Regions from separate parts of the Exiguobacterium sp. TDN 0502 genome, predicted to be linked through region 1. Evidence: predicted binding sites of a transcription regulator. Region 1 holds the regulator's gene; the other holds the start of a gene.
What was found. The regulator Rex, encoded in region 1, represses fermentation and respiration genes when NADH is low (regulators of the CRP and FNR family bind a similar motif). The targets are predictions, from matches to a motif close to TTGTGAAATATTTCACAA.
Positions count from the first base shown of each region.

Region 2: cydD (thiol reductant ABC exporter subunit CydD) is a predicted target of Rex. The motif match lies at 1,593-1,610, and genes of this name have one in related genera.

Region 1 covers NZ_JBOZGJ010000009.1:116,983-124,439, reverse strand. Annotated here, with positions in the region: gene ACRPK8_RS11065 (hypothetical protein) at 1-106, shown strand, start outside; gene ACRPK8_RS11060 (haloacid dehalogenase type II) at 153-812, opposite strand; gene ACRPK8_RS11055 (flavodoxin) at 881-1,336, opposite strand; gene ACRPK8_RS11050 (winged helix-turn-helix transcriptional regulator) at 1,442-1,762, opposite strand; gene ACRPK8_RS11045 (DoxX family protein) at 1,946-2,344, shown strand; gene ACRPK8_RS11040 (flavin reductase family protein) at 2,364-2,957, shown strand; gene ACRPK8_RS11035 (hypothetical protein) at 3,100-3,522, opposite strand; gene ACRPK8_RS11030 (ATP-binding cassette domain-containing protein) at 3,522-5,423, opposite strand; gene ACRPK8_RS11025 (redox-sensing transcriptional repressor Rex) at 5,591-6,250, shown strand; gene ACRPK8_RS11020 (twin-arginine translocase TatA/TatE family subunit) at 6,250-6,447, shown strand; gene tatC (twin-arginine translocase subunit TatC) at 6,455-7,234, shown strand; tRNA gene ACRPK8_RS11010 (tRNA-Ala) at 7,338-7,413, shown strand.
Region 2 covers NZ_JBOZGJ010000007.1:117,665-125,121, reverse strand. Annotated here, with positions in the region: gene ypfJ (KPN_02809 family neutral zinc metallopeptidase) at 1-496, shown strand, start outside; gene ACRPK8_RS09435 (nuclear transport factor 2 family protein) at 564-932, opposite strand; gene ACRPK8_RS09430 (Rrf2 family transcriptional regulator) at 955-1,437, opposite strand; gene cydD (thiol reductant ABC exporter subunit CydD) at 1,646-3,376, shown strand; gene cydC (thiol reductant ABC exporter subunit CydC) at 3,373-5,082, shown strand; gene ACRPK8_RS09415 (cyclase) at 5,366-6,004, shown strand; gene kynB (arylformamidase) at 6,045-6,668, opposite strand; gene kynA (tryptophan 2,3-dioxygenase) at 6,682-7,457, opposite strand, start outside.

The sequences.
Region 1 (7,457 bases):
TTATAAAGATACGGATCAAAATGAATACCTCTTCTTCATCGAAAAAGAGGGTGGGTTGAAAATCGATCTATTCAAGAAGGGCTACTCGCGTCTTTCCAATTACTAATCCATGAAAACAGCGGATTCCTAAACAGGAGTCCGCTGTTGTTCGTTCATTGCCATTCGGTGATACCGGTCAGGTCGTCGTAGATCCGGTCCGGGTCGAGGTTCAATTCCTCGACGGGAAGCCCGTTTCGGTTAATCCAGGCGGTTTTAAAGCCGAAACTTTTCGCCCCGGTGATGTCCCAACCGTTCGAGGACATGAAAAGGATCTCCTCGCGCTTTAGACCGAGTGTATTTAAGGCGTGCATGTAAGAAGCAGGTGCCGGTTTATATTGTTTGATGTCATCGACACTGACGAGATGTTCGAACCGGTCGGCTAAGCCTGACTGTTCGATCAGCGGGTCGAGCATATCATGGGAACCATTCGAGAAGACGATCAGGCGCTTATCCGCCATCGTCTCGAGAACGGAGCTGACTTCTGGGTAGACATCAAGTGTCAGATACGTTTCCATGAGAGTCGTGATCTGCTCCTCCGTCACATGGAGTTTCAATTCGAGTAATGCGTAGCGGAGGGCATCTTGTGTCACTTGGCTGAACGGGACATATTGTCCGTTCAATTGTCGGAGGAAAGAGTACTCTAGTTGTTTCTCCCGCCAGCGTTTGCTGATCGCCTCTCCGTGTCCCGGATACAGCTCTTCTGCTTGTTCTTTGACGGAATGGACATCGAATAATGTACCGTAGACGTCAAAGACGAGTGCTTGAATCGTCATAAAACATTCATCTCACTTTCATAAAGTCTGTTTTAAGGATTCCCTTACGTAGTAAATTCAAACGATACTTATGAATGGACCTGTTGTAAAAAATGATGGAATGTCTGTGCGAATGTACGACAAGCGGCTTGTTTTTCTGGAGTGTTGGGATCAAACTCGATCTTCAAGCCATCCGTGACGATCGTCGCACCGGCTTCTTTTAATGCGTCTTCAATTAAATCAACGGCTGCGCAGTACTTCGGATAATCAAGATCCCCCGAACCAAAAGCAGCAGCTGGTATCCCATCTAAGGATTGTTCCCGGAGCTCCTCAACGAAATCTTCTGCTTCATACGGTAAATCACCGTCTCCCCATGTATATGAGCCGAGTAATAGACCATCAAAACGTGATAAGTCCTCCCCGACGAATTGATCTAGTTCTGTGATCGTCACGTTGACCTCATGTTGCTCAAGTTCCGTTTGAATGATCGAGACGATGTCTTCCGTATTACCGGACATGCTGACGAATCCAATCGCGATATGCATGCATCTTCCTCCCTTCACTGTACCTCTCTACTTTAATTGATAATGATTATCAATGTCAAAGGGCATATAAAAAAGCACCTTCCGAAGAAGATGCTTTTCTATACATTAGTCTTGTAGTTCGGCCCATTCCTCAATCGAACGAATGACCGGTTCGAGTTGGCGCCCTTTGTCGGTCAAACTGTATTGAATCTTAATCGGACGATCGGGAATGACAGTCCGGATGACGATGCCTTCCGCTTCGAGCTCCTTCATACGTTCCGTGAGCATACGACCTGATAATTCGGGAATGGCATCTTGAATCTCATTGAAACGGCATGTCTTCGTCAACAAGTGACGTAAAATCAGACCTGTCCATTTCTTACCTAAGATTTCAAAGGCATGTTCGACTTTGGGACAAAGAGCCGGTTGGATTGCGACTTCTTCCATCAGCACTCATCCTTTCTATAGTTGTAGTATACCCGCTTCTGCTAAAAAAATCGAATCATTTTACTTAATGTAACAAAAAGAACTAAAACAAATCTATTTACTTTTAGTAAGTGATGAGATATAGCCTGTTTATCGAGTTACTTAAAGTAACTTAAAAACATTAGGTAAAAGGAGAAGAGAACAATGATGGATACAGGACTTTTAATCATTCGTTTAATCATCGGCTTAACATTTGCTGCACACGGGACACAGAAATTATTTGGTTGGTTCGGCGGACACGGCATCGCTGGAACAGGCGGCTGGTTCGAATCGATCGGCATGAAGCCAGGGAAGGCACTCGCGATTACGGCAGGTCTTGCTGAATTGATCGGCGGCTTATTGTTTGCAGGAGGTCTGTTTCTCTGGATCGCAGCGCTCCTCATCATCGGATCGATGCTTGTCGCAATCGTCAAAGTACACGGTGCGAATGGTTACTGGGTGACGCAGAACGGGTACGAATACAACATGGCATTGATCGTCATCGCCCTTGGTGTAGCGATGATCGGTGCTGGAGACTATTCACTCGCTGCACTCATCGGGTGAGGAAAAAGGTGGGTCATTCATGAAGTTCGAGGCATCAACGCTTAGTGCAAAAGACAATTATAAATTACTGATCGGAAGCATCATTCCGCGTCCGATTGCTTTTGTGACGACACAAGGAGAAGACGGGACGGTAAACGCTGCACCCTTTTCATTCTTTACGGTCGCATCAAGCAGTCCACCGCAACTCGTGATCGCCGTTCAACGGACGGATCAAGGACAGAAGGATACGGCGCGTAACATCCTGACGAAACAAAGCTATGTCATCCATATCGTCAGCGAAGAGATCGTTGACGCGGTCAATGAGACAGCTGCACCACTCGCTTACGGTGAGAGTGAGCTTAAGCGGACGGATCTAACGCTCGTCGATAGCGATGCGATCGACGTACCGGGCATCGCGGAAGCAAAAATCCGCTTCGAGATGCGCTTGACGCAACACGTTGAGCTAGAAGGTGCCGATCTTTTGATTGGTGAAGTACTGCGCTATCATGTCGCGGATGAACTCGTCGAGTCGTTCCGGATCGACGCGGCAGGATTAAAAGCTGTTGCGCGTTTAGCGGGGAATGATTATGCGACGATCGGAAAGACGTTTACGATTGCCCGACCGACAGAATAATAAAAGCATGAATGTTTGATGTATGGTCAGATTCACTTTGACGACCAATGTTTACATGAACAGTTAAAGAAAAGGGAGTTGAGAGACCGGACCAGATTCCGGAATTTCAACTCCCTTTGTTCATTAGGTTGCCAGTCGACTTTTAAGGTTGCGGATCGACTTCGTTCGAAGAAGTCTCAAGTCCATGTCGTTTACTTCCTTGATAACCATCTAAGAGGTAAAAAACGATGGCCAGTGCCCAAATACCGACACAGCTGATTAAAAAGGCGACCAGTGGAGAAATACTCCCGTAATAGGCCAGAATCATCGGATCATTGAGTTCGACGAACAATTGAGTCGTCAGAAGTGTACAACATAATCCGGAGAGCAGGCTGACAAGAAGACCGCTCCACGTCTGGATGACCAGTCCGATCATACAGGAAATAAGGATGAACAAAGGATAGACGGCATTCAGAGCATCCGGACGGATGAAGGCGGACACGTAGTCCGCATACATCGGGACGAAATAAAGGATGCCGGATAGCAGTCCTTGAATCAAGTTGATGAAAAAGCTTTTCGTTCGCATCAGTGTTGGTTCTCCCATCGTTCCATCAATTCGAGTAGATCAACATCAATCTGATCCCGCTCGGCAGACAGCGCCGTCGCTTTCGGAATATCATTGAAGACTTCCGGTTCACAGAGTAACTGTTCGATTTCCGTTGAACGTTGTTCGAGTCGTTCAATCTCCTGCTCAAGCTGTTCGATCTGTTGACGGCGTTTCTTTTCTTCCTTCTGTGCCTCTTTATCGATCGTCTTCGATGCTGTGACTTTTGCGGCTTTCGCCTCCTCGGCTTCAAGGCGGGCAATCTCTTCTTGTTCCGCCTTCTTCTCCGTATAGTACGAATAGTCACCGAGATACTCTGTCACACCGGTCTCGCTCATCTCGATGACACGGGTCGCGATCCGGTCGATGAAGTAACGGTCGTGGGAGACGAACAGTAGCGTTCCTTCATAGTCGACGAGGGCATTTTCAAGGACCATCTTCGAATCCAGGTCCAAGTGGTTCGTCGGCTCATCGAGGACGAGGACGTTCGTTTTCCGGAGTTTCAGTTTTGCGAGTGCGAGACGTCCGCGTTCGCCACCGGATAACTCGTGGACGATTTTGAAGACGTCGTCACCGCCGAACAGAAATTGTCCGAGGACAGAACGGACTTCCTGTTCGCGCATCAGTGGCCATTCGTTCCAAATCTCATCGATGACACGATTCCGGTCATTGAGCTCTGCCTGCTCTTGATCGTAATAGCCGATCGAGACGCCGGTTCCGAAGCGGAAATCACCGAACAGGGGACGAAGACGTCCGACGAGAACTTTTAGGAGCGTTGACTTCCCGATTCCGTTTGGTCCGACGAGGGCGAGGGATTCGCCGCGTTGCAGGCGGAACGTAATGTCTTTTGAGACGGCCTCTTCGTAACCGATCGCCAGCTGGTTGACTTGCAGGACGTCGTTCCCGCTTTGTTTTTCAATCGGGAAGGACAGGACCGTACTGCGTTCATCGCCATCTGGTCGATCGAGCCGCTCGACCTTCTCGAGCCGCTTCCGGACACTTTGGGCACGTTTTGTCGTCGTCGCCCGGGCGATGTTGCGTTGAATGAAGTCCTGCATCTTCGCGATTTCTTCTTGCTGCTGTTCGAACTGTTTCATTTCCTGGTCATATAACGCTGCCTTTTGCTCCAGATACTTCGTATAGTTCCCGGTGAACTTACGACAGATGTTACGCGAGAGCTCGTAGACGACATTGACGACCTGATCGAGGAAATACCGGTCATGCGAGACGATCAGGACGGCACCGCGGTAGCCGCTGAGATAACTCTCGAGCCAGGCGAGCGTATCGATATCCAGGTGATTGGTCGGCTCATCGAGAATGAGGAGTTCAGGTGCTTGCAGGAGCATCTTCGCTAAGGCGAGACGTGTCCGTTGACCACCGGATAACGTCTGGATCCGGCGCGAATAATCATCCGGATAAAAGCGCATCCCGTGCAGGACGGAGCGGATATTCGCTTCAAACTGATAACCACCGGCTTCTGAGAAGTCATGTTGCGCTTGATCGTATGTCTTCAGGAGACGATCGTAAGCGACCGGATCGTTCAAGATATGCTCCATGCCCATCTCGATCTCCATCCGGCGCAGTGTCCGTTCTTGCTCCTGCAGATGTTCAAAGACGGTCAGCATCTCGTTCCAGATCGTCTCATTCGATTCGAGACCACTGTCTTGCGCGAGATAACCGATTTTGACGTCTTTGCCTTTCATGATGTCACCGGAGTCGTGACTGAGTTCACCGGCAATGATTTTAAGCAAGGTTGATTTACCGGCACCGTTTCGACCGACGAGTGCGATCCGGTCGCGTTCTTGTACTTCGAGTTTGATATTTTCTAAAATCGGCTCGACGCCGAATGATTTCGAGAGTTGGTTGACTTGTAAGAGTATCATTTCCATCCATCCTTCCACCCTTTAGTCTATCACGAACAAAAGCACGCGGTCCTGCGGAATATATTATTTGTGACTCTATGTGAAGTGGTTTACAATCAAGGAGAGTAGAAAGCTTTTTGCAAAGATTTGGGTGCCACGATGGATGTGGCCGAAGGGGGAACTGCAGGATGAATGGACCAGACACAAAAATTCCACAAGCGACAGCAAAACGGTTGCCGCTATATTATCGTTTCATCCAAAGTTTATACAATTCAGGTAAGCTCCGCGTCTCTTCTGCTGAGTTAAGTGAAGCGGTGAAGGTTGATTCAGCAACGATTCGTCGCGATTTTTCCTACTTTGGGGCACTGGGAAAAAAGGGCTATGGATACAACGTCCAACACCTTTTGACGTTTTTCCGGAAAACCTTGAATCAAGATGAGGTGACGAATGTCGCCTTAATCGGGGTCGGTCATCTCGGAACAGCGTTTGCAAATTATAACTTTTTAAAGAATAATAGTACTCGGATAGTCGTTGCGTTTGATGCGGACGAAGAGAAGGTCGGAACAACGACGCATGACGTTCCAATCTATCATGTTTCGGACATGAAAGAGCAAATCGAAGCGAACCAGGTCGATGTCGCCATCTTGACGGTTCCGTCCCAGTTCGCACAGTCAGTAGCGGATGAGTTAGTCGAGTATGGTGTGACAGGCATCCTGAACTTTACGCCTGCACGATTGAACGTGCCGGCAAGTGTCCGGGTCCATCACATCGATTTATCGATCGAGTTGCAGTCGTTAGTTTATTTCATGAAGCATTATTCGCAATCAGCTGAAGGAGTGAAATCATAATGGAAAACCTTATCCCGCTCACACTAGGTATCGGACCTGCGAGCATCGGATTAATCGCAGTCGTCGCGTTGATCATCTTCGGACCGAAGAAGTTACCGGAGTTCGGTCGTGCTGCCGGTCAGACATTGAAAGAGTTCAAGAATGCCACAAACGGCATCATGGACGATGATAAAAAGGACGAACCGAAAGAGAAGTGATTGAATCATGGCGGTTGATCAAGAACAAAGCATGACGTCGCACCTCGACGAACTGCGAAAGCGGATCGTCTGGTCGCTCCTCATCGTCGTCGTCCTGTTCGCTGTCGCGTTTCCGCTCGTCCGACCGCTCGTCCGTTTCCTGCAAGCGGATTTAAAAGAGCTTGGTATCGGCTTGAATGCTTTCAACGTCGCAGATCCTTTAATGTTATATTTAAACCTCGCGTTCATCATTGCGCTGATCTTAGCGTCTCCGTTTTGGATGTACCAACTCTGGGCGTTTGTCCGTCCGGGACTGTATGATAAGGAACAAAAAGCAACATTGACGTATATTCCGGTCATCTTCTTTCTGTTTTTGTCCGGAGTAGCCTTCTCGTATTTCTGGTTGCTACCGTTTCTGCTTGAAGTCTCGACGGATCTCGGGAAGGAACTTGGCATCGAACAAGTCATCGGGGTCGAAAACTATTTTAGTTTCTTGATCCGGTTGACGATGCCGTTCGGTTTATTGTTCCAGCTGCCGGTCGTGACGATGTTCTTAACACGTCTTGGTCTTGTGACGCCACATCTCATGCGGAAAAATCGGAAGTATGCCTACTTCGCATTGTTCGTCGTTGCGGCATTGATTGCCCCGCCGGACGTGACGTCGCATTTGATGATCTCGGTGCCGTTATTCGTTTTGTATGAAATCAGCATCCTGATTTCTGCGCGAACGTATAAAAAGGTCTTGATCCTTGAACAACAGGCAGAGCTTGAACGACAGGCGGATATCATGCGTGAATTGAATAAATGAATCGTGAATTCCTTCCAAATCGTGGAAGGAATTCTTTTTTCGTGAAAGCGTTATTTTTATATTGATAAAGTAGTTAGTGATGCGTATACTAAAGATAATTCATGGGGGCTTAGCTCAGCTGGGAGAGCGTTTGGCTGGCAGCCAAAAGGTCGTCGGTTCGATCCCGATAGTCTCCACCATCTTCATACATCCAACCCTTCGAGCAATCGAAGGGTTTTTGTTT
Region 2 (7,457 bases), on a different contig from region 1:
AGGGAAGTCCGTCGGTCCCTTTTATTGTCCCGGTGATCAGAAATTATACATCGATTTAAGCTTTTATGATGAACTGCAGACAAAGTACGGGGCACCGGGCGATTTTGCGATGGCCTATGTCATTGCCCATGAAGTCGGGCATCACGTCCAGACGTTACTCGGAAAGTCAGACGAGATCATGCCACTGCGACAACAGATGAGTGAGGAGAAATTCAATAAGTACCTCGTTCGATTCGAGCTACAGGCGGATTATTATGCCGGCGTCTGGGCACACCATGCGCAAGGTGAAAACTTACTCGAAGAAGGGGATCTCGAAGAAGCGTTGACGGCAGCGAATGCTGTCGGGGATGATACGCTGCAAGAAAAAGGACAAGGATATGTCGTACCGGAAAGCTTCACCCACGGGACATCGGCACAACGGGAGCGTTGGTTCCAAAAAGGTTTTGATAGCGGCACGATCGAAGGTGGAGATACCTTCAAAGCGAAAAACCTGTAACGGATATGCAAAAAACGGTGGTCTGCTTAAAAGCGGAACCCCGTTTTTTTGCTGATAGGAACTTACCTTATGAACGGAACATCGTCGGATCATCCGGAACGTTCTCCAGGTAAGCGATTCGTCCGTTTTCATCAAGACGTGCGATATCTTTTCCGTCCTGCGTGAAGACACTACCGTCGGCCCGTTTCCCGCACACGGCCCAGCGTGTTTCATACGTTCCGGGTGTTGTCTCTTCCCAGCCTGCATACATGTGCTTAATATCCTGATTCGCCGTGAATACATGACGGACGAATTGTTTCCAGGCGTCGATGCCATGCTTTGGTTGTCCGTTCAAAACGAACGTGATGTCTGTCGTAAATAAGGACACGAGATCCTCAAACGCTTGTGCGTCCGTGCGTGACGCGTCGAATAAGTCAAAATAACGATTTAATACCATGGTCATAACCTCTTTCTGTTCATTAAAGTGTCATCATCCGGTCTGTGATTAACGCATGCAACCGTTCTAAGTGTTCCGGTGGACAGGAGGCATCGATCGCTTGACGAATCGAGCCAATCGATTCACGTTTCAGTGTTGATTGCCACGCCTCTTCTGCCTCTGTCATCAGATTCGAGAGCAGACCGATTTCCTGTTCCTGAATCCCCATCAAATCCTCGAAGACACCGCTTGACGCATACAACGTCTGTTTGCCCTCGATCGCTTGATAGACATCAAAGATTTGAATTTCGTCTGCCGGACGCCGTAAGCGAAAGCCCCCTTTGGCACCCGGTACGGAATACAACAGATCCGCTTGGACGAGTTTTCGTAAGAGCTTTTGGAAGTAAGTCGGTGAAGCCCCAAGTTGCTGACTGATGAATTCGCCAGGTAACACGGCGCGCTCCGGTAGGAAGGTCAAGAGCAACATCGCATAAACGGATTGCTCGACCCCGGTTTTCATTTGCATGAGAAGTCCCCTTTCGTTAAACGTGGATAATGTATATCCATAATAGTTTCATTCGAAAGAATTGTCGATTCATATGCTCTCACAAAACCGTCACACCTTTTCGACAGCATCTGCATGGCATCCCCGTTCTGGATTCGGTATACTAAATGTACGATATGTGAAAATATTCACTAAAAGTCGTTCACACTTTGTGAAAGGACGTTTGTATATGAATCCATTAAAAGGAATCGTCCAGATTCCACGCAGTATTCTCGTTCAATTCATCATTGCAGCTTTCCTGATGGGGGTCGCGGTCGTCGGTCAATCGTATGGCATCGTGTTGACGGTCGATCGCATTTTCCTAAAAGGTCAACCGTTTGAAGCCGTCATTCCGTTACTGCTCGTCGTTCTCGGGATGCTGTTGCTCCGGGTCGCCGTGACGTATTGGAACGGTCGTCTCGGTACGACGTTATCGGCGCACATGAAGCAGGCACTCCGGGAAGCGCTCGTTGCGAAATACACAGGTCGCTCGGTCGAGATGATGCTACAAGGGCAAGCGGGACAGAAAGTCAGTGTCTTGCTCGACGCCGTAGACGAGATGGACAGCTATTACAGTCAATACTTGCCGAAAGTCGTCCAGACGACGATCGTTCCCTTGATGGTCTTGATCGCGGCATTCAGCTATGACTGGATCACCGGTCTCGTCATGATGATCACGGCACCGTTCATTCCGTTGTTTTATATCATCATCGGCATCATGACGCAAAAGCGGGCCGATGCTCAACTCGAGAAGATGACGGCGTTCTCGGGAACGTTCCTTGATACGTTGCAGGGACTGACGACCTTGAAGTTATTTGGTCGTGCGAAACGACAACGTGACGTCATCGAAAAAAGCAGTCTTGATTTCCGGGATGCGACGTTAACGGTCTTGAAGCTCGCCTTCTTGTCGTCGTTGATGCTTGAGTTCATCTCGATGCTCAGTATGGGAATGATCGCACTTGAAGTCAGTCTGCGTTTGATTTTGTTCCAAAGCATCACCTTCATCCCGGCGTTCCTGATGCTCGTGTTGGCACCAGAATACTATCTTGCCTTAAAAGAGATGGGAGCTGCCTTCCATACGGGACGCGGTAGTGTCGCGGCAGCGAAACAGATCGCAGCCGAACTGACGGCAGACGATCGTCCCGTTGCCTTCGGTCAATCAGAACTTTCGATGAACCGTCCACCACGAATCGCCTTGGATGAAGTTGATTTTACGTATCAAGAAGGACGTTTTGCCTTACAAGACGTGACACTTGTGATCGAACCGTATCAAAAGGTGGCGTTGATCGGTCGCAGTGGCGCTGGTAAGTCAACTGTCTTACAGTTGATTGCCGGACTCGCGGATCCAAAAGAAGGACGGATTCTGCTTGACGGGATCGAGCGCAGTCAGGTGGCGGAAGCAAGTTGGTTCCGTCAGTTGAGCTACATCTCGCAACATCCGTATCTGTATGCCGGAACGCTGGCAGAAAACATCGCGATCGGTGAACTCCGTCAAGCGACGCCGGAAGAGATTTTTGAGGCGGCGCAGGCAGCAGGGCTCGAGGAGCTGATTGCGACGTTACCTGAAGGGATCGACACGGTGATCGGAGAGGGCGGACGTGGTCTATCGGGTGGCGAGAAACAGCGTGTTGCGTTGGCACGCGCATTCTTGAAACGACCGAACGTCATCGTCTTTGATGAACCGACGACAGGACTCGACGTCAAAACGGAGCGACTACTCCAACAAGCAATTGAGCAGCTTGGACAAACAGCGACGGTCATCACTGTTGCACACCGCCTGCATACAATCGAGCGCTCGGATCAAATCGTCGTCCTCGACGGCGGACGAATCGTCGACCGCGGCACACACAAAGAATTGCTCGGTCGCGATTCGGAATATGCGCGGATGCGGAGCGTCCAGAGAGGGGAGGAAACACGATGAAGGAATTACTAGGAGTCTTTCGGTTGATGGTGCATCAAAAACGGGATATCGCCTGGTCGATCTTCTTCGGTGTCCTCGCCGGAGTGACGGCGGTCGGGTTATTCGCAGCAAGTGGTTACCTGATTTCAAAGGCAGCCTTGTTGCCACCGATCCAGACGCTCGCCGTTTTGATTGCGCTGCAAAAAGTGTCGAGCCTGACGCGTGCCGTCAGTCGATATGCAGAACGCTATTATTCGCACCGGGCGACGTTTACGATCCTCAGTGACATCCGGACGTCATTTTACCGTCGACTCGAGCCGCTTGCGCCAGGGATTTTCGGGAAGTACCGCAGTGGGGACTTACTTGCCCGGATTGTCGGTGACGTCGAAAGTCTGCAAAATACGTTCTTACGCGTCCTTTATCCACCGATCGTGTTGTTGCTCGTCTTCTTCTGTACGATCTTTTTCGTCAGTTTCTTCTCGTGGACGATTGCCGGACTGTTATTGCTTGGTCTGATTCTGACCGGTTTCTTGATTCCAGGTTGGTTCGCGTACCGTGAACAGCGTTTCGCCCGCTCAGTCCGTGTCCGACGTGGTGACTTGTCGACAGAAGTGACAGAGTTGTTCCAAGGCTATCGTGACTTAAAGATTTACCAGCAACTTGATCAAAAAGAACAGGACTTGAATGCCGTCGCAAAACGGTATGTCGAGGAAGAAAAACGCAATGGCTTACACGCCGTTTCGAACCTGGCCTTGAATACGATGGTGACGTTGATCATCTCCTGGCTCGTTCTGGGTGTCGGTGCCTATCTCGTCGCGAGCGGACAGCTCGAAGGGGTCTTCCTCGCCTTACTCGTCATGACATCGCTGACCGTTTTTGAAAATGCGGCACCGATGGCGATTTTACCGGGCTTCTTCGAAGATAGCCGTCATGCTGCGAAACGACTTGATGAAGTCGTGACCGAACAAGAGGAGCCGACGTATCCTCCATTCGTCCTCGATCAGGCACCATCCTTTGAAACGAACGCGTTGACGTTCACGTTCCCTGATGCCCCACGTCCAGTCTTACGTGACGTCACCGTCTCGATTCCGGCCGGGAAGAAGACGGCAATCGTCGGGGCGAGTGGCTCCGGGAAATCCACGTTACTTCAATTGATGTTACGGATGTATCCGACGGACGGATTGACGATTGCTGGTCAAGACAGTCAGACCGTTGATCCGGAAGGACTCTGGCAGCACGCAAATGTCGTCCTGCAGCAGAATCACTACTTTTATGGAACGCTTCGCGACAATTTGTTACTCGCAAATGAAGCAGCAACGGACGAAGCGATGCGACAAGCACTCGACGATGTCGGATTAACGACGTTCGAATTAAACGACCGTGTATTGGAGAAAGGGGAGAACTTGTCTGGAGGAGAAAAACAACGCTTGGCGATTGCCCGTGTGCTCTTACGGGAAGCATCGCTTTACTTGCTGGATGAACCGACGTCTTCCGTTGATGCTTTGACGGAACAGATGATTCTCAATCGATTGTTCGCGCGAGCAACGGACGCGACACTCGTTCTCGTCAGTCACCGCTTAGTAGGTCTTGAAGCGATGGATCACATCATCGTCATGGATCAAGGACAGGTCATCGAAGTCGGAACGTATGCCGAATTGATGGCACGACAAGGTGCGTTTTACGAGTTAAAACAAGTCGAGCAGTCGGTGTTTGCTCCGATTGGCTAATAAGTAGTAAAAGATAGAGGGTAATCCACAACTATTTGACGAACAGAAAGTCGTTTTCCGAATGAAAAATCGGAAAGCGACCTTTTTTGTTAAATGGGAGAAGAAGCAGATTCATCCTCGACTCCTACAGGAAAAGAAAGCAACAAAGTGGCTTTCGTTAGGGATGATATAAGCCGATGGTTTCTTACATCACACTCCTTATTCATGAAAAAAGAAAGAGCGAAAAAGGCATGACAGTCCACTTCTGAAATGGTAAAGTCTAGAAAAAGTGTGGAGGGGTTTCATGCGCATCGAACAATCATCCATCGTCGTCGATCAGACGACCGTTTCATATGATCATTTTCAAATGAGATCCAAACAGGTCTGCTTCTTGATTTCGGGAGCGTCGTACCTATACGATCATCCTTACTTCTACTACAGCCGGATGGCATTACTCGCCCGAGGCATCGATGTCGTCTGTATTCATTATGTGACAGAAGAGTTATTTGCGATGACGGACGCTGAATCGAATACGTGCATGACGCGCCGGGTCGACGCTGTCGTCTCAGAAGTACTCGCGACGCATCCATATGAGAACGTTCAGTTCATTGCGAAGTCGTTAGGAACGATTCCGCTTGCCGCTTTACTTGCTAAACCAAACTTACAGCAAGCACGCTTTGTCTTTTTAACACCCGTCCTGAATGAAGTGGTCAAGCAAATCTCCAATTCGTCGCAAGCTGGGCTCCTCGTCATCGGGACAGCCGATAAGTTTTATGATGAATCGCTCCTCGAAACGTGTCGGGCCTCGCAACTGAAGATTGATGTCATTGAAGGGGCCAATCATTCCCTCGATCAAGGATTTGAGGTCGATGCGTCGCTTGCGATCCTCGGACACGTCATTCATCAGATCGAAGTGAGTTTGTTTGAGCCGCTACATCAGTAAAAAATCCGCCCAGCAGACGCTCTGCTGGGCGGATTTTTGTTTAGTAAGGACGAAGTAAGGCACGGACGGGACTACCGTCGCCGTCAACAAGTGGAAGTGGAACAGCATTTAAATGATAATCACCGGGCGTGATCGTATCAAGAACAAGTCCTTCGAGGATATGGACATCATGCTGCGCAAGGGCGTGATGGGCGGCCATTTCCTTACTATCGATTGCATCAACGCTTGGTAAATCGAGACCAATCAGCGAAATTCCAAGTTCTCCGAGTCGCTCGGCAAGACTTGGCGTCAACACGGGAATCGTCTCCGGGAAAGTCGACTTATCGATCCAGCCATCCGTTTTGATGATTAAGCGTCGGACGTCAGTGAGATCAAATCCTTCCAAATCAGCGGCCGTGATGTCTGTTCGACCCGGCAAATAAATGACACGCGCATGTCCGATATAGAGATCCGGATCTAGATCGATGATCCTTTGTCCGGCATCATCAAAGTGAAATGGTGCATCGACATGAGTGCCGGTATGCAGGCTCATCGTTACTTTGCCGACGTTGACGGAACCGGTGTCTGTCTTATTCCATGTCAGTGTAGCCTCAAATGGTGTATCGCCCGGCCACGTCGTGACGTGGCGATCAAGTGGTTGTGAAACATCAATCCATCGCGTCATTGCTGCATCCTCCTCATAATGTCGTGCGGACCGACCACAGTTCCGGGAAGAACCGGTGGTCGAGCACGCGCCGTAGATAACTGACACCAGATGACCCGCCTGTACCTGGTTTTTGTCCGATAATCCGCTCGACGGTGCTCATATGGTTAAAGCGCCACATCTGTTGTTGGCTCCCGATATCAAGTAGTTTTTCACCGAGCTCATACAAATCCCAGTATTGTTCGACATCCCGATAGACACTTGCCCAAGCTGCTTCGACACTTGCATTCGGCGTCCAGTCTTGCGTGACATCACGCTCAAGGACGGATTCGTCGATCGGTAGCCCATGGCGCGCCATCGCCCGGATCGTTTCGTCGTAGATGCTTGGTGTCTTCAAATCTTCCAGCATCATCGGATAGAGTGTTTCGTCATGCGCATACACTTTTAGCATCTGCTCATTCTTGAAGCCGAGGGCGAATTCGATTTGGCGGTTTTGATACGATTGGAAACCGGACGAGTGCCCAAGCGCATCACGGAATTCCAGATATTCGGCAGGGGTCAAGGTCGACAAAACATTCCACGACTGAATCAACTGGTGCTGAATCTTTGAGATCCGTGCGAGCATCTTAAACGATGATTCGAGATCATCGTTTGCGACCGCTTGCGTCGCTGCTCGCATCTCATGCAGGATCAGCTTCATCCATAGTTCGCTCGTTTGATGAATGATGATGAACAGCATCTCGTCATGATGCCCCGATAAGCGATGTTGACTCGTAAGCAATGGATCTAGTTGCAAATAATCCCCGTAGG